2 linked regions of the Microbulbifer sp. GL-2 genome follow. The protein of the gene in region 1 binds, or shares a complex with, the protein of each later gene. Links are inferred from orthologs where the notes say so. Each region holds a gene or a part of one and is shown in the gene's direction. Other genes may lie near its edges.

The links.
Region 2: the proteins of sdhA (region 1) and GL2_RS00215 are in contact, whole or in part, in a crystal structure (PDB 6C12), measured with the Escherichia coli proteins. The link is inferred for Microbulbifer sp. GL-2 from one-to-one orthologs.

Annotation. Positions count from the first base shown.
Region 1 is NZ_AP019807.1:2,747,966-2,760,292, forward strand. What follows is about bases 5,690-8,636. They hold sdhA (succinate dehydrogenase flavoprotein subunit), read left to right. Parts: upstream 5,690-6,250; coding sequence 6,251-8,023; downstream 8,024-8,636. Other genes in these bases: sdhC (succinate dehydrogenase, cytochrome b556 subunit), read left to right, coding at 5,690-5,885; sdhD (succinate dehydrogenase, hydrophobic membrane anchor protein), read left to right, coding at 5,879-6,247; GL2_RS12005 (succinate dehydrogenase iron-sulfur subunit), read left to right, coding at 8,043-8,636. Also shown: GL2_RS11965 (cytochrome c3 family protein), read right to left, coding at 1-382; GL2_RS11970 (FAD-dependent oxidoreductase), read right to left, coding at 383-2,413; GL2_RS11975 (hypothetical protein), read left to right, coding at 2,707-2,913; GL2_RS11980 (hemerythrin domain-containing protein), read right to left, coding at 2,945-3,481; gltA (citrate synthase), read right to left, coding at 3,784-5,073; more of sdhC, read left to right, coding at 5,511-5,689; more of GL2_RS12005, read left to right, coding at 8,637-8,747; GL2_RS12010 (2-oxoglutarate dehydrogenase E1 component), read left to right, coding at 8,957-11,791; odhB (2-oxoglutarate dehydrogenase complex dihydrolipoyllysine-residue succinyltransferase), read left to right, coding at 11,838-12,327. UniProt on the Escherichia coli protein: Two distinct, membrane-bound, FAD-containing enzymes are responsible for the catalysis of fumarate and succinate interconversion; the fumarate reductase is used in anaerobic growth, and the succinate dehydrogenase is used in aerobic growth.
Region 2 is NZ_AP019807.1:43,885-56,107, reverse strand. The notes cover bases 5,757-8,695. They hold GL2_RS00215 (succinate dehydrogenase assembly factor 2), read left to right. Parts: upstream 5,757-7,072; coding sequence 7,073-7,318; downstream 7,319-8,695. Other genes in these bases: nadB (L-aspartate oxidase), read right to left, coding at 7,775-8,695; GL2_RS00210 (protein YgfX), read left to right, coding at 7,398-7,742; GL2_RS00220 (folate-binding protein YgfZ), read right to left, coding at 5,918-6,958. Outside these bases: GL2_RS00250 (SdiA-regulated domain-containing protein), read left to right, coding at 1-477; GL2_RS00245 (esterase-like activity of phytase family protein), read left to right, coding at 605-1,540; GL2_RS00240 (esterase-like activity of phytase family protein), read left to right, coding at 1,743-2,621; GL2_RS00235 (uracil-DNA glycosylase family protein), read left to right, coding at 2,625-3,215; ung (uracil-DNA glycosylase), read left to right, coding at 3,218-3,940; GL2_RS00225 (hypothetical protein), read left to right, coding at 4,490-5,299; more of nadB, read right to left, coding at 8,696-9,382; RNA polymerase sigma factor RpoE, read left to right, coding at 9,561-10,175; GL2_RS00195 (sigma-E factor negative regulatory protein), read left to right, coding at 10,293-10,994; GL2_RS00190 (MucB/RseB C-terminal domain-containing protein), read left to right, coding at 10,996-12,195; GL2_RS00185 (SoxR reducing system RseC family protein), read left to right, coding at 12,201-12,223. UniProt on the Escherichia coli protein: An FAD assembly protein, which accelerates covalent attachment of the cofactor into other proteins.

The DNA of each region.
Region 1 (12,327 bases):
CCCCAGCCAGGGTTACGCCCATTTCCCGGGTGATTTCCTGTTTGTGCTCTGTATGACAGCTGACACACAGGCGCGCATCAAGTGTCTCCAATAATTGCGCATTTCTTGGGTCGAGAAATTTCTTACGTGGGTGGGAGTCGTCGGCGAGTTCCAACTCTTGTGCATGGCAGTTCAGGCAGGACTGCTGTATAGCCTCCTCTCCTGCGAAGCCATCGGCGTGACACGAAGTGCAGGCCAGCTCTATTTGGTGATGTCCATGTGTGGGTTCCCCGGTAATAAACAGGGACTTATCAGCAATACTCAGGTTATATGCTGCCAGGGAACCAACTGCTAATGTCAGTAACAGACCGTAATGCCAGAATTTAAATTGATAAGATTTCATTTAGAAGTAATAAACAGCAAGAATATGGTAAGCGAGGAGTACCGGCAGCGCCCAAAGCAGGGCGTAGTGAACGCGAGACCACCATTTACGGTGTTCGCGAAGCCTGAGATCTGTCCAGTGGTGGTTGCGTGCCATAAAGACACCGACAAGTGAACCGGTTGCGGTTACGCCGAGAAATACCAGCATCAGGGCCAGATTGAGGTTTTGTCCCAGGCGAAACCCTGTATGCACTGACAGTGTGGCGAGGGCAATTACCCCGATCAGGCTATGCGCATAACGCCAGTGATCCATGTGCCCTGCGCTAAGTTTTTTCCAGCGCTTGCGTACACTGAGAGCGGCAGTAAACAGGCACAGCACTAAAATACTGTAGCCGGTAACCTGTTTCCAAAAATTGTCATACCACAATTTTTCCCAGAATAGTCCCGATTGTACTGACTCGGATACTGGTGGGACTGGCATCAAGATCGCGAGGACAATTAGTAGTAGTGACACAGTTGAGGTAATCAATATACCTTTCGCATGACGCATCACCAGGTTGGGAACAGGGGCATCCAGCAGTTCAGCCATTAGTGGGCGACAACTGCCGCATACCGAGCCGGCAGTAGTGGCCTGTTGTAGTTCATTCAAAGTGCGCTTGCCGTCCGAGATAGCTTTACAAAGTTCGCCCTTGCTAACGGAATTACATTGGCATACGAGATAGCTATCTGGGAAACTCTTGATGTTATTGGCTGGCTGTTTAGCAAATAAACGGCCTTCGCTTTCAAAGTGCTTCAGCGCGCGCTGGCTGACTTTTTCTTCCTGGGCGACCGCCTGGCGCAGGTTGACGGCCTCATCCCAGCTGCCGATATATACCGCACCGAGGATAATTCCATCGCGGATGAACAGGCGGCGATAAATTCCCTTGAAGCGGTTCCGGTAGACATGGCTCCACATATTTTCTTGTTGTTCGAGATTGTTGGAGGCAACATCACCGATAATTGCGCAGGGAATATGGGCAATTTTGAGTTGGATATCCGTATAGCTTCCCGAGTAAGGGCGCTCTAGTATTTCACCGCCGTGATTGCGACGGATATGTGAGCAGCAACTCTCGGCCTGTTCATATCCCGGGCGGACCAATTGGTAAACCTTGCGATCGTATTCGGCACACTCGCCAATGGCATAGATATCCGGATCGGAGGTCTGCATCCACTCATTGACGATAATTCCCCGATCGGTTTCGAGTCCATTTTGCTGGGCGAGAGTTACCTCGGGCTGAATGCCTGTACAGAGAACTATGGCATCCACTCTGAGGGTTTCACCGTTTCCAAAAAAGAGCGTGGACTTCTCTCCAGTCTGCTCAATTGATTCCAGTACATCACCGACTCTCAGCTGAACACCGAGTGCTGACAGGGAGGACTGCAGGAACTCTTCACCTTCTTCGCCAAGCAGTCCGCTGAGTAATTTGCCGCGCGATTGCAGGGTGACGGTATTTTTGGGGGTCTTTAATGCGGTTGCTGCCTCAAGGCCGAGCGCGCCGGCGCCGATAACACAAATATCGGCATGGCGCTCACGCAAATCAATAAGGTCATTGGTGTTGCGCAGACTGCGAAAGGGGTAAACGCTTGGCAGGTCCGCCCCGGGAATTTTGGGGATTGTCGGGTTGGAGCCTGTAGCTAGGATCAGCTTGGTATAGGGTTGTATGTTACCTTCGGCATCGGTCACCGTTCTTTTTGCACGGTCTATAGCAACAACTTTGCGATCAATATATTCGGCGAGCCTATGGTCACTTTTACCAAGTATTGGGTTGTCGAGCTCCTCGCGGTCTACGTGACGGGAGAGGTACTGCGATAGCTTTACCCGGTTATAGGGTGATTCTATTTCTGCTCCGTAGATAACAATTTGAGCTTCATCACAGAATTCCAGAAGTTTTTGTGCGCATCGGACACCGACAGGTCCTGTTCCAACAACCACGTAAATTGGATAGCTGCTGTCATTAGTGTGGGTGCTATCTGGTGAATATTGTCGAGCAGCTGAACTTTCTAGTTCAGTCATGTTTCCCCCAAGTACTCCGGCTTCTACTACTGGCCTGTTTGTCATTCTTGTTTTTAAGCCATAAAGCTATCAGAACTTCTTAGACCAATATCCCACCGCGAAAAGTTTTTTTAAATTCTAATTCCTCTATGTTTAAACAAAATTAAATAAACGTCTAGTGTTGAATGGTAATGACGATAGAGAATAGGAAGTTTAGGGAGGTCTGGATGGAAAGTTTTGTTAAGTTCTTGTAATTACGCACTTTTTTGGGGCCTGGTTAAGCTGCAAAAAAAAGTTGTGCGGATACCTGTGTGATGGATTTTGAAAATCTATTTTGCTCGCAAGCTTGCGAAAAATTAATTTCCGGGGAAAATTTGATTAACGAAAGTGTGGGAGTGGTGTTGCTGGTTGAAAAAATGCGCCCCGTCCTTGTGGGCTGCAGAGGTTTACCAGTGGAATTTTGTGTAATGAGTAGTTGCTTACTTAGCGGCTTGCGCTCAATTTCTGCGGGGCTGAAGTAATAGTACACCCCACTGGCCTAAGGGGTATTTGCTAGGAGGGCTGGTAGAGCACGTAGAGTTCTTTTTCTTCCAGGGCCGTGCGGCGAGTAAGAGCTTCGCCAATTTTTTGGTAATCCATTTTGAAGTCGCGCACCATCTCTTGGGTAAACGCTTCGTGATTATAACGCTTGCAAAACTGTACTACGGCGTTGGCAATTTCATTCATATCTGTACGGAAGTCTTTGACTACCTGCAGGGTATGGGCATCCCCGGCCAGGGCCTGCTCAAGATAAACGTAAAAGCGCACGTTCTCCTTGATCAGGTGTGCCTGGAAACCGGACTTAAACTGGGTCAACAGCTGTGAAAGCTGGCGATAGTTTTGCTTCTCAAAGCCTTCGGACCACATACGCTGGAAAATACCGATGAGGTGACGGTGATCATCTTCCAGGGCCTTAATTAATGTTGGGTCGTAGGAAATTGTACGTGCGCCTTTGGGGCTGGCATAAGTACTGCGGGTGTATTTTTCTTCCAGGTCGGTAGATTCTTCCGACTTGCTACTTCGGAACATACCGGAGATGAAGCTAAGCATGTGCTGTGCCCTTAATAGATATTGTGCTTTTTTGTTTGTACGAGTAAGGAATTCCGCGGATGGAAAGCAGCTGCCTGGTGGGAGTGCAGCGCTATTTCTCTATAGCCCGGGAGCGCGGATTTTACATTGGATGACAGCAGTTTTACTGCCAGGTAGATAAGAGGATTTGGGCAAAATTTACAAAATGAGATGTGCGTCACACTCCCCTGGGGAATGGTTGTTGCGCTATTGAAATAGTCTTGAATATATAATTTTCGTGAAGTCAAAAAAACCCGGCAATGCCGGGTTTTTTTCAGGTCTGTTTAGCGCTGTTCCAATGGGGTGTAGTCGCGCTGGGGGTAGCCGGTGTACAGCTGGCGAGGGCGGCCAATCTTGTACGGGTTGGAAATCATTTCATTCCAGTGGGCGATCCAGCCGGCGGTGCGGCCGGTGGCAAAGATCACGGTAAACATGTCGGTGGGAATGCCGATAGCTTTCATAATAATGCCGGAGTAGAAGTCTACGTTCGGGTAGAGCTTTTTCTCCACGAAGTAGTCATCTTCGAGGGCTATCTTCTCGAGCTTCTTGGCGATCTTCAGCAGTGGATCATTCTCAGCGCCCATGGCACCCAGAACCTCGTCACAAATGCCCTGCATTACGCGGGAGCGTGGATCAAAGTTCTTATAGACGCGGTGGCCGAAGCCCATCAGGCGGAAGGGGTCGTTCTTGTCTTTGGCGCGCTTCACGAATTCATCAATACGACTCTCGTCACCAATTTCCTGCAGCATATTCAATACCGCTTCGTTGGCGCCGCCGTGAGCTGGTCCCCACAGGGCGGCAATACCGGAGGAGATGCAGGCGAATGGATTGGCACCGGAGGAGCCTGCCAGGCGCACTGTAGAAGTGGAGGCGTTCTGTTCGTGGTCTGCGTGCAGCAGGAAGATGATATCCATTGCCTTGGCGACAATCGGATCGATCTTGCTAGTCTCACAAGGGTTGCCGAACATCATGTGCAGGAAGTTTTCGGAATAGCTGCGGCTATTATCCGGGTACATGAAGGGCATGCCCTGAGAGTGTTTGTAGCACATTGCTGCCAGGGTTGGCATTTTGGCAATCAGACGATGGGCGGAGATTTCACGATGCTCTGGATTGTTGATATCCAGGGAGTCGTGGTAGAAAGAGGCCAGAGCACCGACGACACCGCACATCATGGCCATGGGGTGTGCGTCGTAGCGGAAGCCTTTGAAGAAGCTCACCAGGGACTCATGCACCATGGTGTGAGACATGATGGTGTCTACATAGGTCTTCTTCTGTTCAGCGCTTGGCAGTTCGCCATTCATCAGCAGGTAGCAGGTTTCCAGGTAGTCGGATTTTTCTGCAAGTTGTTCGATGGGGTAGCCGCGGTGCAGCAGCTGGCCCTTGCCACCATCGATAAAGGTAATTTTGGATTCGCACGAGGCAGTAGATACGAAGCCCGGGTCGTAGGTGAATAAGCCTTTGCCGGTCAGGTTGCCGACATCGACAACATCGGGGCCGAGGGTGCCGGAGCGAACGGGCATTTCTATTGCGCCGTCGATACCATCGACTGTGAGTTGCGCTTTTTTATCGGACATTGCGGACTCCTAAAACTGTTCTTATGGCAGCCTTTTCCTAGTCTTTTCGGGTGCTGGCAGCCTTTTGAGCGGGCCAAACTTAAGTGCCGGGCCTCAAATTGTCAAACCAAAAGGAGTGGACCATCAGTCTGCGGGCAACAGGATATCCGGCGACGGGGCAGGCCTGTAGAGCTTTTGCCTGGAGTGAGGCGTGAAAATCTGCGGAAATCCCGCGGCGCCAAATGACAGGTCTTCAGGCGACTCAAAGCCAGTACTTTCCAAGGCGTTCGTTGTGTTTTGAGTATTGAATGCCTATAATCCGCGCGGCTTGCGCCATGGTACGGCTACTTTGTACAAGGCTTCATCAGGTCGAGTACAAAGTGATCAGCAAGCCGCTCGTCCCTCCATTGAAAAGCTAACGGGCGCCCGGTCGTTCAGGGCAACAAGGTGTTTTTCCTGTGAACAAAAACAGACCTGTCAATTTAGACATTTCCACTATAAAGCTTCCCGCTGCCGCTTTGGTTTCCATTTTGCATCGTATTTCCGGCGTTGTTCTTTTCGCCGTTGTAGCGCTTCTGCTCTGCATGCTCGATGCCAGCCTGGAATCAGAGCAGGGCTTCGCCGATGTTGCGGCAGCATTTAATAGTATCCCAGCCAAGCTCATCCTGTGGGCCTCCCTGGCAGCTCTCATTTACCATCTATTGGCGGGTGTGCGTCACCTGTTTATGGATATGGGGATGGGTGAGAGCCTCGAAGGTGGTCGCCGCAGTGCCGTCGCAGTGCTGGTGGTGAGTGTAATCCTTATTCTTTTAGTGGGGGTATGGTTGTGGTAAGAACAGTAACCAGCTTTGGCCGTAGTGGTACTTTCGACTGGCTCTATCAACGAGTTACCGCAGTTATACTGCTCGCGTATGTCCTCTTTATAGTGGGCTTTATCCTCTTCACCAAAGACTTTGGCTACCAGGCCTGGTCTGAGCTGTTCGCCCAGCGCTGGATGCGCGTATTCAGTCTGGTTGCCCTGTTGTCCACCATTATTCACGCCTGGATTGGCCTCTGGTCTGTGGTTACCGATTACATCACCAATCGGATGATGGGCGGTAAAGCCACTGTGCTGCGTTTGCTCGTAGAGGTGGTGCTGGCTGCCGTTGCCGTGCTGTACACGGTATGGGGCATTGAAATTCTTTGGGGTGTATAAGCAATGGCGAACATGCGTACTATTTCATTTGACGGAATTGTAATTGGTGGCGGCGGTGCGGGTATGCGCGCGGCCCTGCAGATGGCCCAGTCGGGCTATAAGACTGCGGTAATCACCAAAGTATTCCCGACCCGTTCACACACAGTATCCGCCCAGGGCGGTATCACCTGTGCGATCGCCAGTTCCGACCCCAATGACGATTGGCGTTGGCATATGTATGACACCGTCAAGGGTTCCGACTATATCGGTGACCAGGACGCAATCGAGTACATGTGTTCTGTTGGCCCGGAAGCCGTGTTCGAGCTGGAACATATGGGCCTGCCTTTCTCCCGTACCGAAGAAGGTCGTATTTACCAGCGTCCTTTTGGTGGCCAGTCCAAAGACTTCGGTCGTGGCGGCCAGGCTGCGCGCACCTGTGCGGCGGCTGACCGTACCGGCCATGCGTTGTTACACACCCTGTACCAGAACAACGTCAAGCACAAAACCGAGTTCCTCAACGAGTGGTTCGCGATTGACCTAGTGAAGAACCAGGACGGTGCCGTTGTTGGTGTGATCGCCATGTGCATCGAAGATGGCGAAGTGGTATTTATCAAATCCAAGGCGACCGTATTCGCCACCGGTGGTGCAGGCCGTATCTTCGCCTCCACAACCAATGCGCACATCAACACCGGTGACGGTGTAGGTATGGCCCTGCGTGCGGGAATGCCCGTGCAGGACATTGAGATGTGGCAGTTCCACCCGACCGGTATTTACGGTGCCGGTGTACTGGTGACAGAAGGCTGTCGCGGTGAGGGTGGCTACCTTGTAAACAAGGATGGCGAGCGTTTCATGGAGCGCTATGCGCCCAATGCCAAAGACCTGGCCTCGCGCGACGTTGTGGCCCGCTCCATGGTCCTCGAGATCCTCGATGGCCGCGGCTGTGGCCCGGAAGGCGATCACGTATACTTGAAGCTCGACCACCTGGGCGAAGAATTATTGAACAGCCGCCTGCCCGGTATCTGTGAGCTGTCCAAGACTTTTGCTCATGCCGATCCGGTCAAAGCGCCGATCCCGGTTGTCCCCACCTGTCACTATATGATGGGCGGCATTCCCACCAACGTTCACGGCCAGGCCCTGACCCAGGATGCCGCCGGCAATGATCAGGTTATCGATGGCTTCTACGCTTGTGGCGAGGTTGCCTGTGTATCCGTGCATGGCGCCAACCGCCTGGGCGGCAACTCACTGCTTGACTTGGTCGTGTTTGGCCGCGCCTCTGGCCTGTTTATCGAAAAAGCCCTGCGTGAGGGTATCGAGCACCGCGAAGCTTCCGAGTCTGATATCGAAGCAGCAATGGCGCGCCTGAATCGCCTCGAAACAAATGAGACCGGTGAAAAGGCTGCAGACCTGCGCAAAGAGCTGCAGGGTGTGATGCAGAATCACTTCGGTGTATTCCGTCGCGGTGACTATATGGCGGATGGTGTTAAGAAGCTGGCCGATCTGCGCGAGCGTATCGAAAATGTTCGCCTGGATGACAGAAGCCGCGCCTTTAATACTGCCCGTGTTGAAGCCCTGGAACTGCAGAACCTGTTGGAAGTTGCCGAAGCCACCGCAGTTGCCGCAGAGACTCGCACTGAAAGTCGTGGTGCCCATGCCCGCGAAGACTTCCAGGAACGCGATGATGAAAACTGGCTGTGTCACTCCATGTACTTCCCGACCGAAAAGCGTGTCGGCAAGCGTGCGGTAAACTTTGCACCGAACACCATGGAAGCCTTTGAACCGAAAGCTCGGACCTACTGATTCGGGAGCGGAATAGAGTATGTTGAAAGTAAGCATTTACCGTTACAACCCGGAAGCTGATAAAGCGCCGTACATGCAGGACTACGAGCTGGACACCAAGGGCAAAGACCTGATGGTGCTGGACGTACTGGAACTGCTGAAGGCCGAGGACCCGACCCTGTCCTTCCGCCGCTCCTGCCGCGAGGGTGTGTGTGGTTCCGACGGCATGAATATTTCCGGTCGCAACGGCCTGGCGTGTACTACGCCACTGTCTGAGGCCGCGCCTAAAGATAAGCTGGTGCTGCGCCCGCTGCCCGGTCTGCCGGTGGTGCGCGACCTGGTTGTGGATATGGAGCAGTTCTACGAGCAGTACAAGAAAATCGAACCGTACCTGCAGAACGACACTCCGGCCCCGGCCATTGAGCGCCTGCAGTCCCCTGAGGACCGCGAGAAGCTCGACGGCTTGTACGAGTGTATTCTATGCGCCTGCTGTTCTACCGCCTGTCCTTCTTTCTGGTGGAACCCGGACAAGTTCATCGGTCCGGCCGGCCTGTTACAGGCCTACCGTTTCCTGGCGGACAGCCGCGACCTGGCTACTGACGAGCGTCTGTCCAACCTGGACGACCCCTTCAGTGTGTTCCGTTGTCACGGTATCCAGAACTGTGTAAATGTGTGTCCGAAGGGGTTGAACCCGACACGCGCCATTGGTCATATTCGCAATATGCTTCTGACCCGTGCGGTATAGGGGATCTCCGGGCCATCAATTGGCCCGTTAGAGCCCGCTTGTAGCGGGTTCGGTGCCAGGTAAGGCGCTTATCTAATGACAAAGCCGGTGAAAGCCGGTACTTAATTGAAAAGGGGAGGTGGCTTTATGCGCCTCCCCTTTTGTGAGTGAAAGGAAAGCGCAGTGGCTTAGGCAAACAGAAGCCCACTGCAATCGAGGTAGGCATCAAAATGCACGAAAGTACCATGGAGCAGCTGTGGCGTAGCTCCCATATCTCCGGGGGCAATGCCGCCTACGTGGAGGAGCTTTACGAGACCTATCTGCACGACCCCAACGGTGTACCGGAGGAGTGGCGCAATTACTTTGATAGCCTCCCCCGCGTTGGTGGCAGCAGTGACGTTTCCCACGCCGCGGTGCGCCAGCACTTCGAACTGCTCAGCAAGCATCGCGCCCGCCCGGTAGCGGCGCCGGGCTCCGGTTCCGGCTCTGTCAACCTTGAGCATGAGCGCAAGCAGATCAAGGTTCTGCAGCTGATCGATTCCTACCGCCACCGCGGTCACAAGAAGGCCACCCTGGACCCGCTCGGCCTGATGGCTCGCGAACAGGTGCCCGATCTGCAGCTGAGCTATCACGGCCTTACTGAAGGTGATTTCGATACCACCTTTAATACCGGCAGTCTGTTTCTCGGCAAGGAAGAGGCCACTCTGCGTGAAATCGTAGAGGGACTGGAGAGCACCTACTGCGGCAACCTGGGTGCGGAGATCATGCATCTCTCCAACCTGGAAGAGCAGCAGTGGTTTCAGCAGCGCCTGGAGCGCAGCCAGTCCAAAGCCAACTTCGGCACCGATATCCAGATTGAAATCCTGCAGCGACTTTCCGCCGCAGAGGGCTTGGAGCGCCATCTGGACTCCAAGTACCCCGGCACCAAGCGCTTTGGTGTGGAAGGTGGTGAGAGCCTGATTCCGATGATGGACGCACTGATCCGTCGCTCCGGTACCTATGGGGTGAAGGAAATTGTGATTGGTATGGCACACCGTGGCCGCCTGAACACTCTGGTGAATATCCTCGGCAAGAACCCTGCGGATCTGTTTCAGGAGTTTGAGGGTAAGAGAACCCTGGATACCTCCGGTGATGTGAAGTACCACCAGGGCTTCTCTTCCAATGTGATGACTCCCGGTGGTGAAGTGCACCTGGCACTGGCCTTTAACCCGTCACACCTGGAAATCAGTGCGCCGGTAGTGGTTGGCTCCGTGCGTGCCCGTCAGGACCGCCGCAAAGATGCTGCCGGCGAGAAGGTTATGCCGATCAACATCCACGGTGATGCGGCCTTTGCCGGCCAGGGTGTTGTGCAGGAAACCCTGCAGATGTCACAGACCCGCGGCTACTACACCGGTGGTACTGTGCACATTGTGCTGAACAACCAGGTGGGCTTTACCACCAGTAAGCGCGAAGACGCCCGCTCCACCGAGTACTCTACCGACCCCGCCAAGATGATCGATGCGCCGGTGCTGCACGTAAATGGCGACGACCCGGAAATGGTCGTGCTAGCGGCGCTGTTGGCTGTGGACTACCGCTACGAATTCAAGAAAGACATTGTTATCGACCTGGTATGCTACCGTCGTCGCGGCCATAACGAAACTGACGACCCGTCCGGCACCCAGCCGTTGATGTATCAGACCATCCGCAAGCATAAAACCACTCGCACTCTTTACTCTGAGAAACTGGTGGGTGAGGGCATCCTGGACAAAACGGCTGCGGACAGGCTGGCGAACGACTACCGCGATAAGCTGGATGCCGGTGAAGATGTGGCCACTGGTCTGGTAAAAAAACCGGACTCATCCATGTTTGTGGACTGGAGCCCCTACCTGGGCCATGACTGGCAGGTGCCTGCGGATACCAGCTTTGCAATGCCGAAGCTGCAGGACGTGGCCAATCGCATGACTACTGTGCCCGATGGCATAGTGATGCAGCGCCAGGTTTCCAAGATTTATGACGACCGTCGCAAGATGGCTGGTGGCGCACTGCCGCTCAACTGGGGCATGGCGGAAACCCTGGCCTACGGCACCCTGCTGGAAGAGGGCTTCATGGTCCGCTTCACCGGGGAAGACGTAGGTCGCGGCACTTTCTCTCACCGCCACGCGGTAATTCACAGCCAGAAAGACGGTCAGTGCTACGTGCCTCTGCAGAACATGTTTGAGGACCAGCCGCCGTTCTACATGTACGACTCCCTGTTGTCTGAGGAGGCGGTACTGGCATTTGAGTACGGCTATGCCACTACCACACCGAAATCCCTGGTTGTGTGGGAAGCTCAATTCGGTGACTTCGCCAACGGTGCTCAGGTCGTAATCGACCAGTTCATAACCTCCGGCGAGCACAAATGGGGCCGTATGTGCGGTCTGGTGCTGATGCTGCCACACGGTTATGAAGGCCAGGGCCCGGAGCACTCCTCCGCGCGCCTGGAGCGCTTTATGCAGCTGTGTGCCGAGCACAATATCCAGGTATGTAATGCCACCACCCCGGCACAGATTTTCCATCTGCTGCGCCGCCAGGCGGTGCGCCCAATGCGTCGCCCGCTGGTGATTATGAGCCCGAAATGGATTCTGCGTCACAAGCTGGCCACGTCCAGTCTGGAAGAACTGGCCGAAGGCCGTTTCCACAATGTGATACAGGATCAGGGCGTGGACCCGGCCAAGGTCAAGCGCTTGATCCTTTGTTCCGGCAAGGTGTACTACCACCTGCTGGAAGCGCGCATGGAGCGCGAGCAGGAAGATGTAGCGTTCGTGCGTATCGAACAGCTGTACCCCTTCCCGGACGAAGAGTTCGTGGAAGCGGTGTCAGCATTCAAGAAGATCAAGAGTGTCGGGTGGTGTCAGGAAGAGCCCATGAACCAGGGCGCCTGGTATGCCAGCCAGCACCATTTGCGTCGCTTGCTGGCGGAAACGCATCCGAAGCTGGATCTGGAATATGTGGGCCGCGCTCCATCAGCGGCACCTGCGGCGGGCTATATGTCCACGCACTTGGAAGAACAGAATAAGTTCATCAACGAGGCGCTGACCGTCAAGTAACGGGCGGCAGTATTTTAAGCAGAGACAATCTCAGGAAACAGGAAAAATGACGATCGAGATTAAAGCGCCAACTTTCCCGGAATCCGTTCAGGACGGTACTGTCGCCACCTGGCACAAACAACCCGGTGAAGCCGTGTCCCGCGATGAACTGATCGTGGATATTGAAACTGATAAAGTGGTACTGGAAGTGGTTGCACCGGCAGACGGTGCACTTTCCGAGATCATCAAGGGAGAGGGTGATACCGTTCTCTCCAATGAAGTGATCGCCAAGTTTGAGGCGGGTGCCGGTGCCGCAGCCGCTCCGGCAGAAGAGAAGGCTGAGGCGCCTGCCGCCGCAGCACCTGCTGCTGGCGAGAAAATCGCTATGCCGTCCGCCAAGAAAATGGCGGCGGAAAAAGGCGTTGACCTGACTGGTGTGGAAGGCACTGGTAAGGGTGGCCGCGTTCTCAAAGAAGACGTTATGAAGGCCGGCACTACACCCGCGGCAGCGGCGCCTGTGGTTGCTGCCGAGGTTGCGGTTGCACCGGGTGAGCGTG
Region 2 (12,223 bases), 2.7 Mb from region 1 along the record:
GGATACATGCAGGGGTACAACCTCTCCGGCGTAGGTTTAGTCAAAGTAAATGATGATTTTTGGGTGGCTATGGAGCGTGATCCACGTGGTTTGGTTAAGCTGGGCCCCAAAGGGAGTGTTCAAATATTTACACCGCCACCGGTTGCAGGCTTGGACTTTCGCGGGGAATCAGAAAACCTGGCGGGGTTGGATTATCATGATGGGGCCCTGTTTACCCTGGAGCCCAATGCCTATGCAGTGTGCCGAAGGGCCCTGCCAAGTTTGAAGGCCGAGTGGTGCCTGGACTACCGGGAGATTGAAGAGTCACCTGAACTAAAATATGAGGCTGCCCGAACTGGGGGTAAAGGCGATGGGCTGGCTGTTGGGGAAGATGGCATTTTTATAGTGTTTGATAATGATAACATCAGCCGCAGCGCGGACCCTCAGGATCGCCGTGCACTCTTTCTACAGCTGGGTTTTCCCGGTAGTGCTGAATAGTTATCAGGGAGCTGCGACCTTTCTTCCCTTGATCAGGTTTCGAATTAACTGTCAGATTTTGGGATAAAGTTTTAGAGGTGGGGTAGATCTGTATTGCTAAACAACTTTGCAGTAAATTGGATCTCACATGATAAAGCACTATTTCTATTTAATTGCCGGTGTATTGCTGTCACCTGCAGGTTTTACAACGGAAGTCACCCCTGCCAAAAAAATAACTCATTACTGGCTGGACGGCAGTGCCGGAGAGGGTACATCCGGATTGAGCTTTTGTGATGGTGAACTACTTACCGTTTCCGATAAAAATTCAGAAGAAATTTTTAAAATTAAGCTGGAAGGTAGGCGCGCTAAGCTGGAATCCTATTTAAAGCTATCGAGTCTGCTGGTCCCAAAGAAAGATAAGCCCCGAAATTTCTGGCACTTTATTCTGGATTTCACCCGGCCGCCCGGTGCAATGGACTTTGAGGGGATTACCTGCTCTGATAATCTCATTTATCTAGTGAGCGAACGCTATAACCGTATTGCTGAGATTGACAGGCAGGGCAATGCCCGGTGGTTGGATACCATGTGGTCGTCAGAGGCAAAAGCCCGAGGGTATATGCAGGGATTCAATCTCGCAAGTGAGGGGTTGGTAAAGGTCGGTGATGATTTTTGGGTGGCAATGGAGAGCGAGCCCCGCGGCTTGGTGAAGCTCAGCCCCAATGGCGATGTCCAGCTTTTTACCCTGCCGCCGGTTGCTGGTTTGAACTTTCGTGGGGAAGTCGAGGACCTGGGAGCTCTTGATTATTATAATGGAGCCCTGTTTACATTGGAGGGAAATGCTCATGCTGTGTGTCGAAGAACCTTGCCAAGTCTGAAAGCAGATTGGTGCTTGGATTATCGAATGCACGAGAGATCTTCTGAACTGCAATATGAAGCAACTCGCAAAGGTGCAAAGGGTGATGGGCTGGCTGTTGGTAAGGAGGGTATCTTTATAGTGTTCGATAACAGTGATGTCAGTCGTAGTGCAGCCCCCAAGGATCGGCGTGCACTCCTGTTGCAATTGGCATTCCCGGACATTGATTAATAGATGTTAGAGGGAAAGTAGTTGATGTTGTACTTGGCTATTTATTTGGGATCTGCCTTGAACCAAATAGTTAGGTTTGTAGTGGAAGGTATTCATTGCGATATAGGCTCAAGCAGCTCGACGGCTATTGCGATTAATTGGAATTAACGTGATTAAGTGTTTTTTCTTTGTGCCTGTTTTTATGCTCATGTTATCAAAAGCAATGAGTGCCGAAATTATTCCCGCCAAAATGCTGGCAAGCTACTGGGTAGATAACAGTGCAGGTGTAAGCCTCTCTGGATTAAGCTTTTGTGATCAACTTGTCACAATTTCTGCTAAAAACCCTAAAGAAATTTATACGCTTAAAGTTAATGGTGAGCGAGCTGAGCTAGTGCCTCATATCACCCTATTTGGGTTGAGGGCGCCAAAGGGAGAAAAGCCTACTAACATCTGGCACTTTATTCTGGATTTATTCCGGCCGGCATCTGCAATGCGCTTTCACGGGGTTTGTTGTAGAGCTGATGGCACATTTGTCGTGAGTGAACGCTATAACCGGGTTGCGGAAATAGGCAGGGATGGCAGGGCGAATTGGCAAGAACATGTGTGGTCACCAGCGATAAAACATCGAGGATATCTGCTCAGGTACAACAATGGCGGCGAGGGCCTTGTGCAGGTTGATGATAACTTGTGGGTGGCAATAGAGCGGGAGCCCAGGGGGCTGCTTAAACTGGAACCCAATGGAACGTTTCAGGTTCTCTCACTGCCGCCCGTCGATGGATTGGATTTCCGTGGTCGGCCGGAAAACCTGAGAGGCCTTGATTACTACGATGATGCCCTATTTACGCTGGAAAGCAATGCGCATGCGGTCTGTCGTAGGTCCCTACCCGGCTTGAGTGCGGAGTGGTGCCTGGTTTATCGTCATCATGAGGAATCGCCTGAGCATGCATATCAAGTGTCCCGTTTTGGTGGTAATGGTGCCGGGCTGGCTGTGAATGATCAGGGCATCTTTGTGGTTTTCAATAACAACAATATCAGTCGTGCCCAGGTTCCCCATGACCGCCGTGGGCTGATGTTGCATCTGGCCTTACCAGAGGGCTTTTGATAGGTGGTGGCTAAGAAGTTGCCGGCACTGCTGGAGGAAATACGTGCTTGTCGCCTATGTGAGGAGCACCTGCCCCTGGGGCCCAATCCGGTCCTTCACGCGTCGGAGTCCGCGCGTCTACTAATTGTCGGCCAAGCACCGGGTACTAAAGTCCATGCAACCAGTATCCCTTGGAATGATCCTTCTGGAGATCGGCTTCGCGACTGGCTGTCTGTTGAAAGGGAAACTTTCTACAATCAATCCCTGATCGCTATTATCCCTATGGGTTTCTGTTATCCAGGCCGTGGAAAGGGGGGTGACCTGCCGCCGCGCCCTGAATGTGCTGCCACCTGGCACAAAAGCCTGTTGGAGCAGCTTCCCAACTTGCAACTTACCCTGTTAGTGGGACAATACGCCCAGCGCCACTACCTGCCGCATTGGTATGGCAGTATTACAGAGAATGTGCGCCACTACCGTGATGCCCTGCCGGCCCGCTACTTCCCTCTGCCACACCCCAGCCCACGCAACACTTTATGGTTGCGCCGTAGGCCCTGGTTTGAGGAAGAGGTGGTGCCGGAACTGCGAAGACAAGTACAGAAAATACTCAAGGTTTAACGATGCCGGTTCCGGACAATATCAAGATTCATCCCTCCTGGTTCGATGTAATGGGGGGGGAGTTCAAAGAGCCCTATATGGCTCAATTGCGCCAGTTCCTGCGAGGAGAAAAAGAGGCAGGCAAGCGGATTTACCCACCTGGCGGACAGATTTTCAATGCTTTTAACTCCACGCCCTTTGATCAGGTAAAGGTGGTGATTCTGGGGCAGGATCCCTACCACGGCCCCGGCCAGGCCCATGGCTTGTGCTTTTCTGTGATGCCTGGCGTACGTATCCCACCTTCACTGCAGAATATCTATAAAGAGCTGTACTCAGATCTTGGTATTTCTCCTGCCCATCATGGCTGTCTTCAGCCTTGGGCGGAGCAGGGTGTATTATTGCTAAATGCCACTCTCACGGTTGAAGATAGCAAGGCCGGAGCTCATCAGGGGCGTGGTTGGGAGCAGTTCACCGACGCCGCTATTCACAAACTGGCAGAACAACGCGAAGGGCTGGTTTTTGTGCTGTGGGGTAGCTATGCGCAGAAAAAGGGGAGCTTTATTGATCGTAATAAGCACCTGGTACTGCGTGCGCCACACCCGTCCCCTCTTTCAGCTCATCGAGGTTTCTTTGGTACCCGGCCTTTTTCTCAGGCTAATCACTGGTTACAGCAGCGTGGTGAAAAGCCGATTGAGTGGGCATTGCCGGAGGCTAACCAGTTGCACAGGGTTGCTATAGAGGTTTAGGCGCCCGCTGATTGATAATTAATTTTAAATGAATGGACTGGTATTTTTTGACTAGTCCAATTAGATTTTTGGTTAATGCCCAGTAATTTTATTTATAGAAACCAAACTGAAGTGCCCTCTTGTACTTATGGGGCTTCCCTTTTGCTAAGTTCGGTATATTTTAGTTAGGATATTTTATCGCCTCTCCTCAAATGAAAACTATTATCAGTATTCTATTGGGGGGCTATATAGTGTATTGGATGTTGTTATTGGGTGTTTTTTAAGGTTGACTGCATTAGCGGGATGGAAAGTTCGTCGTGTATTTAATCGAATTAGCCCCCCAGATATATCTATCGCTCAACAATATCCAATAGTTTGCTCGGTCTTGTCTAAAGGTAGCTAATTTTTTCTATCTGGATCTATTTTGGTGCAACTCCCGTTGCAAAAATTACCTGCAGGATCCCTGTATATTTTTCGGCAAGCAAAAGTTCATTACCTTATACTGGGATTTTAGATTTTTAATTTATTAAACTCCAGGTTTGTCAAATTTTTTCGGGTGGGGAGTGTGCTGTGGAATTTCTATTTCTAGATACTGTTCTTGATTGGCTATCTATCCCTTTTATAGAGGCGGGTTTTACTACATTGTTCATCGGCACGGCAGCTTTCTGTAAGAAGAAGTTTGACGCAAAGCCTTATAGAGCTCTTTTGGATAGATTTCTTGGTGATTCCAGTTCAGACATTCATGTCGTTCTTCCATTGATTAAGCAAGAATCCCTTTTTTCAGAAATAACAAAGACACAAAGTCCTATCCCGGATAATGTATTGTTTATGCCTTATGATGAATCTCTTGCGACACAGATGTTGAAGGATAGAATAAGTGAAATATACCCTAAAAGAAGGGTGGTTTTTCATGACTCCCATAATTTTGTGCATGATCAAAAAACATTTATATGCATTGGTGGCCCGGCTATCAATGTAGTGAGTCGCGATTTATTGTTAACCAGAATGATCGATTCTAAATTTAAGATGGACTTTTTAGGACGCTTTGCTTGTGATGAAACAGATGGTCGGGTTTTCATGTCGAACACTTCTGGGGGTTCTATCACTGAAGATTATGGTTTTATATTTATAACAGAGAATCCCTATCAGAGAGACTGTTGTGTATGTCTGGTATTTGGGATCTGGTCTCATGGAACCAATTCAGCGATTCAAGCCCTCTGCAGTAAAGGTGCCCATCTTTCTGAGCTTGTAAATGAGTTAAAAACAAATAAGTCCATTTTTGCAGTTACAAAGTCTACTGTAAGGGGGATGGTGACGGGATTCCCTTCAATGGAGAGGGTGAGGGGTATAGATTCACCGATTTCAACAAGTCCAAGTTAGCTTTTTGGTTCTGCTAATATTTATTTGGATTGTTTTAGGCCAAATATGACATGTTCGTTTGAAGGGTAGAGGTTTTTCAGTTTAGATGGAAGTGTCTATCTCTATAAGTAAAGCCAAGGCCGGATTATTAAACCTAGCAGGGTGGCTTGGTGACCTTTTCAAAGGTTGCAATATTTTTTATTAAAAGGTAAAGCCGGTGCTTTATTTCTAGTCGTTGTAGACGTTTTCCCTGTGAGTGAGGTGAGCTCTTCATTGGCCACTTATGAATATTCATTTTCTGGATAATATTCGGCTTCCTGAAATTAGAAGCTAAAGCGCAACTTATGTGGTTGCTCGAGTTGAGAAACGATTCAATTGATGGTTGAATCGTGAATAAATCATGCTAATTGCTAATTGCTAATTGCTAATTGCTAATTGCTAATTGCTAATTGCTAATTGCTATTCTATTTGCTTGCACTTTTAGGTGTCTGGTTTATTTGTGGAATGGTTAGTAATAAGAGAGTTAAGTAGGGAGGGTAATAAATCTTATACGATTTTTTTGAGTGTTGATGGGGGCAGGTTGAAGTGAATGGAAAGGACGGCTATAAGCCGCCCTGGAAGTATTTGCGGTTACTCTAATTAGGCCAACGGATCATCATCTGCATCGTAGGGGAGCTCCTGAATGTCCAGGATGCGGCCGTCTTTCAAATGAAGTTGTTCACCAGCAGCGACTTTGGCAATGGTGAGTACCGCGAGCAGCTCAATGCCATCTTTGCTGTGGCAGGCCTCAACCAAGTTGCCAATGCTTTGCTTTCCATCCCCGAAGATTTCCAGGCCGCTGGCGGGGAGGTCGCCCCCTTCACATTTTGCGCGATATAAACGGCGTTTTGCGGCGCCGCGGAATTGCATTCGGGCGACTACTTCCTGGCCGGTATAGCAGCCTTTCTTAAAACTCACGCCGCCGAGCAAGTGCAAATTGGTCATCTGCGGGATAAATATTTCGGAGGTGGCGGCATCAACTTGGGGAATGCCTGCTTCTATCTGCTTTTTTTGCCAGATATCGTAGCCCGTAGCCTCGCATTCGCTGGAGAGCTTTTGCCAGAGTTGCTGTGTCTTGGAGACCGGAATTAATAGGGCCAGCTGGGATTCATTGACTATCTGGACGGTGCAGCGCTCGCCATCAAAATCAAAATTAATAACTTCGCCGGGGGAGGGCGCTTTGAAGCCCAGTAGCTGCGCGGCCTGTTGCGCTACCTGCGGGCCTTGTAAGCCGAGCCAATGGTGCTCTTCGCTAATATCTGTGAGCTTCGCCTTAAAAAATACTGCGTATTTGGCCAGTGCCTGCTGGGCAATCGGTGCCAGGTCGCGGGGGAGGCGGAATATAAATTCACTCTGGGATAGCTTCAGGGCACTGAACGTGCTGATCATGCGTCCCTTGGGGTTACAGTGGGAGCCCAGTGTGCTGTGCCCATCCGGCAGATTCACCAGATCGCAGGTGAGCTGGCCTTGCAAGAATTTCTGGCTGTCGGGACCTGTAATGGAAACGGCGCCTAGAGGGCCGAGATCAATCAGGTGAAGCCCCTGTGGGTCATCAGTACTGGTAAGGGGGAAGTGGGCTCTGCCGCCTTCCCAAATGGCGCCTTCGCTGCTGAGAAAATCCTGCCACTGTTGCTGATCCATAGTGCTGCCACCTCAGGTTGTCTTGGTGGCATTACTTGGGGGTTGTAACGCCCCTTTTCAAGTTTGCACGGGCAGCGGGTATACTGCGCTCTTTAACCTGGTTGGAAAAGAAGTATGGATCGCAACCGCCTGTTTTGGGCCAGTCGCCGCGGCATGTTGGAGCTGGACCTGGTACTGCTGCCATTTCTGGATAATGTCTACGAAACTCTGGAGCCTGAGGATCAGCAGCTTTATATCCGGCTGTTGGATGAGCAGGATCAGGATCTGTTTGCCTGGTTCCTGCGCCGCGAGGATCCGGCTGATCCGGACCTTCAGCGCATAGTGCAGATTATTCGTGACAATACCGGCCTGCAGGAGTAGCACCTCTATCCATTTTGAGCGCAGCGCCCGCCTGAGCTGTGTCGTTGCGCCGTCCCCTCTCCTGTTTCTCCTTTTGGTAATGGCTACGCTACAAGCCGCAATTCTTTTATGGCTTTGCAGGCTACCGTCCTGGTTATTCTGGTCTTTGCTGTTTCTTATTTTGGCGGTTGCGTATTGGGAAGTGCGGCGCCTGACGCTGATGGTGGGAACATTGTCCACTCGTGAGCGACGCTGGTTCTGGCGAGTGGTTGAAGGTGATGAGCGTGAGTTTGAGTTTTGTCGCGAGCTGGTATTGTGGCGTTGGCTATTGGTGATTAATGGGCGGGACTTACAGGGCCGGCGCCTGTATCTGGTACTGGCAAAGGACGCCCTTAATGCAAGTGATTGGCGCCGATTACAGGCGGCGCTGCGATTCTCCCGTTAGGTTGAACTGCAGCCCGAGCTATTTCTGTGTGATTAGATGAATTGCCGCTGGTTGGCGAAATTCTCTGGTACCAGCACGGTATCCATTGCCAGTTCCCGCAGGCCTGGATAGTCCAGGGAATAGTGCAGGCCCCGGCTCTCGCGGCGATCTAGGGCGGAGCGGATAATTAATTCGGAAACCAATGCCAGGTTGCGTAGCTCCACCAAATCGTTGCTGATGCGGTAGTTGGCATAGAACTCTCGAATCTCCCGTTGCAGCAACTTTACCCGGTGCTGGGCGCGCAACAGTCGTTTGCGTGTACGCACAATTCCCACGTAGTCCCACATAAAGCGACGCAGTTCGTCCCAGTTGTGGGAGATTACAACATCTTCATCAGAGTCTGTCACTCGTGAGGCATCCCAGTCAGGTGCTCGGCGCGGTGCCTGTACTGAATCCAGATGTTCCTCGATGTGTAGGGCGGCAGAGCGTGCGTATACCAGGCACTCGAGTAGTGAGTTGCTGGCCAGCCGGTTGGCGCCATGCAGGCCGGTGAAGGTGGTTTCGCCAATGGCGTACAGCTGATCCAGGTCGGTGCGACCGTGCTGGTCCACCATTATTCCACCGCAGGTGTAGTGGGCCGCGGGAACCACGGGGATCGGTTCGCGGGTAATATCAATACCGTACTTAAGGCAGTTGCTATATACCGTGGGAAAGTGCTCGCGCACAAAGTCAGGATCTTTGTGAGAGATATCCAGGTACAGGCAATCTGCGCCGAGGCGTTTCATTTCATGGTCAATTGCACGGGCGACGATATCCCTGGGCGCGAGCTCGCCGCGCTTATCGAAGCGTCCCATAAAGCGACTGCCGTCGGGCAGCTTCAGTTGTGCACCCTCTCCACGCAGGGCTTCTGTAATAAGGAAGGCTTTGGCTTTGGGGTGATACAGGCATGTGGGGTGGAATTGATTGAACTCCATATTCGCTACCCGGCAGCCGGCACGCCAGGCCATGGCGATACCATCACCGCTGGCACCGTCGGGGTTGCTGGTATACAGATAAGCCTTACTGGCCCCGCCGGTAGCGAGTATGACCGCCTTTGCCTGGAACAGCTCCACTTCATCGGTGTTCTTGTTCAGTACATAGGCGCCGGCGCAGCGGAAACGCCCTTTTTCAGGGGCGGGTTGGCGGATCAGGTCGATGGCCACGTGATGCTCGAAGCAATCGATATTAGGGTTGTTTAGTACCTTCACCAGTAGGGTGCTGTGCACGGCTTTGCCGGTAGCGTCGGCACTGTGAATGATACGCCGGTGGCTGTGCCCACCTTCCTTGGTCAGGTGGTAGTCGTCCCCTTCGCGGGTAAAGTCGACCCCCTGATTGATCAGCCAGTGAATGGCTGCGTTGCTCTCCTCCACCGTGAAGCGAGCAGACGTTGGGTGGCAGAGTCCGGCACCCGCGTCTAATGTGTCTGCAATATGCGACTCCACCGAATCCATCTCATCCAGCACCGCGGCGATCCCCCCTTGGGCGAACCAGGTGGAGCCGTCCTGCAACCGCTGCTTGGAGAGCAGGGCCACGCGATACTTGGCTGCAAGGTGCATGGCCAGAGTGAGGCCTGCGGCACCGCTGCCAATTACGAGAATGTCGTAGTTTGCCTGGGCATTCATAGATTTCATTTATCTTTTAGGGTCGCGTAGTATAGCGCCTCCTGATTATTCGTCGATTTGACGTGGAACTTATGTCCTATTGTCAGTGTCATCAACAGAGTAAAAGAAACGCCTGCGCAGGCAGTCTCTTAATAAGTAGAAGTGGCGCCCGCAGAGTGGCTGGATATGGGAGTTGGGGATGACAGCGCATCAGGCGTCAACGAGTGACCGTGAGCTGGTAGAGCGGGTTCAAAAGGGAGATAAGCGCGCCTTTGATCTTTTAGTACTCAAGTATCAGCACAAAATTGTTGCTGTAGTCAGTAGGTTCATCAAGGACCACAGTGAGGTACAGGATGTAACTCAGGAGGCCTTTATCAAGGCCTACAGGGCACTGGCCAATTTCCGCGGTGACAGTGCCTTCTACACATGGATGTACCGTATCGCGATTAATACCGCTAAGAACCATTTGGTTTCCCGCAGCCGTCGCCCCCCGTCCTCCGATGTGGATCTGGAGGATGCCGAGTTCTACTCGGGTGCTGATTTATTGCGGGACAACGAGACACCTGAGAACCAGCTGTTTCGCGACCAGCTGGAGACCGCGGTGCATCGCGCTATTCGCGCACTGCCAGAGGATCTGCGTTCAGCAGTTACGCTGAGGGAGCTGGAGGGACTGAGCTACGAAGAGATCGCCGAGGTGATGGGGTGTCCGGTAGGAACCGTGCGCTCTAGGATATTTCGCGCACGGGAGGCGATAGACCGGACAGTCCAGGCTGTGATGGCCGGCGAGCCGGAAACACTGGGTGACAGAAGCTAATTTTGCGGGAAATTTTCCCTCTTGGGGAAACCAACCGCCGAGAGCTCGGTCATAACTCATACCAACTATGGTGCGTGTGGGCACCGAATAAACGATTGCACAAGAGGGTTAACCCCTATGTCCCACGGGAATCATCAGGAACGTCTCAACGAGTCGCTCTCGGCGCTTATGGATGGCGAAGTCAGCGAGTTGGAGCTGCAACGGATTTTGAAGTCCTCTGCAGCTTCTGAAGAGTTGGGTGAGCGCTGGTCACGCTACCAACTGGCTGCGAGCGTTATGCGACGCGAGCAAATCGCCCCTGTAGATAGCGGTCTGTCCGCGAGTATCTCGGCGGCGATCGATCTCGAAGAGCCCCTGTCTAAAGGGGAGAACCACGCTACTGTATCAGCCAGCGGGCTGGTTAACAGTCGCTGGTGGCGCCCGCTTTCGCGCGGTGCTGTGGCGGCCACAGTAGCCTTCGCAGCAATCCTCGGGGTACAACAGATTGCTGATACCCAGCAGAACCCTGTGCAGGGTATTGACCAAGTAGCCGAAATCGAGCGCCCGGCACAGCCGGTAGTGCAGTCGGCACCACAGCCATCCGGTTTTTATGTGCCGGCTCCCTCGACTCGCTCGGTGAGCACGGCCACTCCGCGCTTTGTACCGGAGCAGCGCGGTGGCGTCGTTGGCCAGGCGGTTATTCAGCAGGCGCCTACGCCTGAGTTGATGCGCCATTTGAACCGAGTGATGATTCAACACTCCGAACAGGCCGCGCATGTGGGTAGCCAGGGTATGGTGCCCTTTGCCCGCGCGACTTACGGCGAACAGGTTGGAATGTAGTGTGACGAGAGTCGTATTCAGGGGGAGTCTTATCAGTAGTTCAATCCGCAAGGTCGGCAGTCTGTTTTTGGCTTCCTCTCTGTTGGTACCGCTGTCATTTGCACAGGAGGCTACCAGCGTCGATCCGAATGTTCCCGGCACCGTAAATCTGGATATGGCTAGCTCTCAAGCTGCAAGTTCGGCGCTGGAAGACCCTGGCATGGCACCTGCTGCGGCAGCTGACTCGGCGATTTCTGGGGCTGCGGTGGTCGATCCGGTTGCGCCAGTAATGGCAGAAACGGCTGTTATGGAACCCTCGGCGGCTGTCCCCAGTACGCTAATGGGGTCCAGTGCACTAAGTGCTAGGACCGGCAGCAATGAGGTTGAGCAATGGCTGAATAAACTCGCCAAGGCTGTCAGCGAGCTGGAGTACAGTGGCTTGGTCACTTTCGAGCATGCCGGCATGCTGGAGACCCTGCAAGTGGTACATGCTGTGCGAGATGGTGAGCAGGTTGAGCGGGTCCGCTACCTGAGCGGCGAGCCGCGTGAATTGATCAGTCACGGTAGTGGCGGCAACTGTGAGTTTGGCACTTCCCCCAGTGCCAGAACTACGTTGTGGAATGCGGTGGGACAGCAGCAGGTGCAGCGTGCCTACCAGTTTATCCTGCGGGGTGAGGAGCGGATTGCGGACCGGGATGCGGTGGTAATCGAAGCCAGGCCCCGCGATCGCTACCGCCTGGGTCTTGTGGTCAGTCTAGACCGGGAAACAGGCCTGCCGCTTAAAACCATGCTGGTGAGTACCCAGGGGCGTGTGCTGGAGCGCTACCAGTTTGTCCAGCTGGATTTGTCTCCCGTTGATGATTCCTCTTTACAGGCCGTTTCGAATAACGCCAGACGTATCGACAATCGCAGTACTTGCGAAGCATCCCAGAGCCGCTGGCAGGTGCGCTGGCTGCCGGATGGATTCAAGGTGGTTTCAGTGAAGCCCCTGTCTGACGGCGATATGATGGTCTTTAGTGATGGTCTCGGTGTCTTCACCGTGTTTGTGCAGCGTCTCGGCCCCGAGCTGGAAGACTTCAAAGGCCGAGCTATTCGCGGTGCCACCGTCGCATATATGGATCGCATGGAAGTAAAAGGCGTAGCCTATACAGTCACAGTGGTAGGCGAAATCCCCGACGCCACGGCGCGCAGAGTGGCTAGCTCCATCATCGAAAAAGGCTGATTTGCTTGCTGGAAGAGCGCGGTCGAAT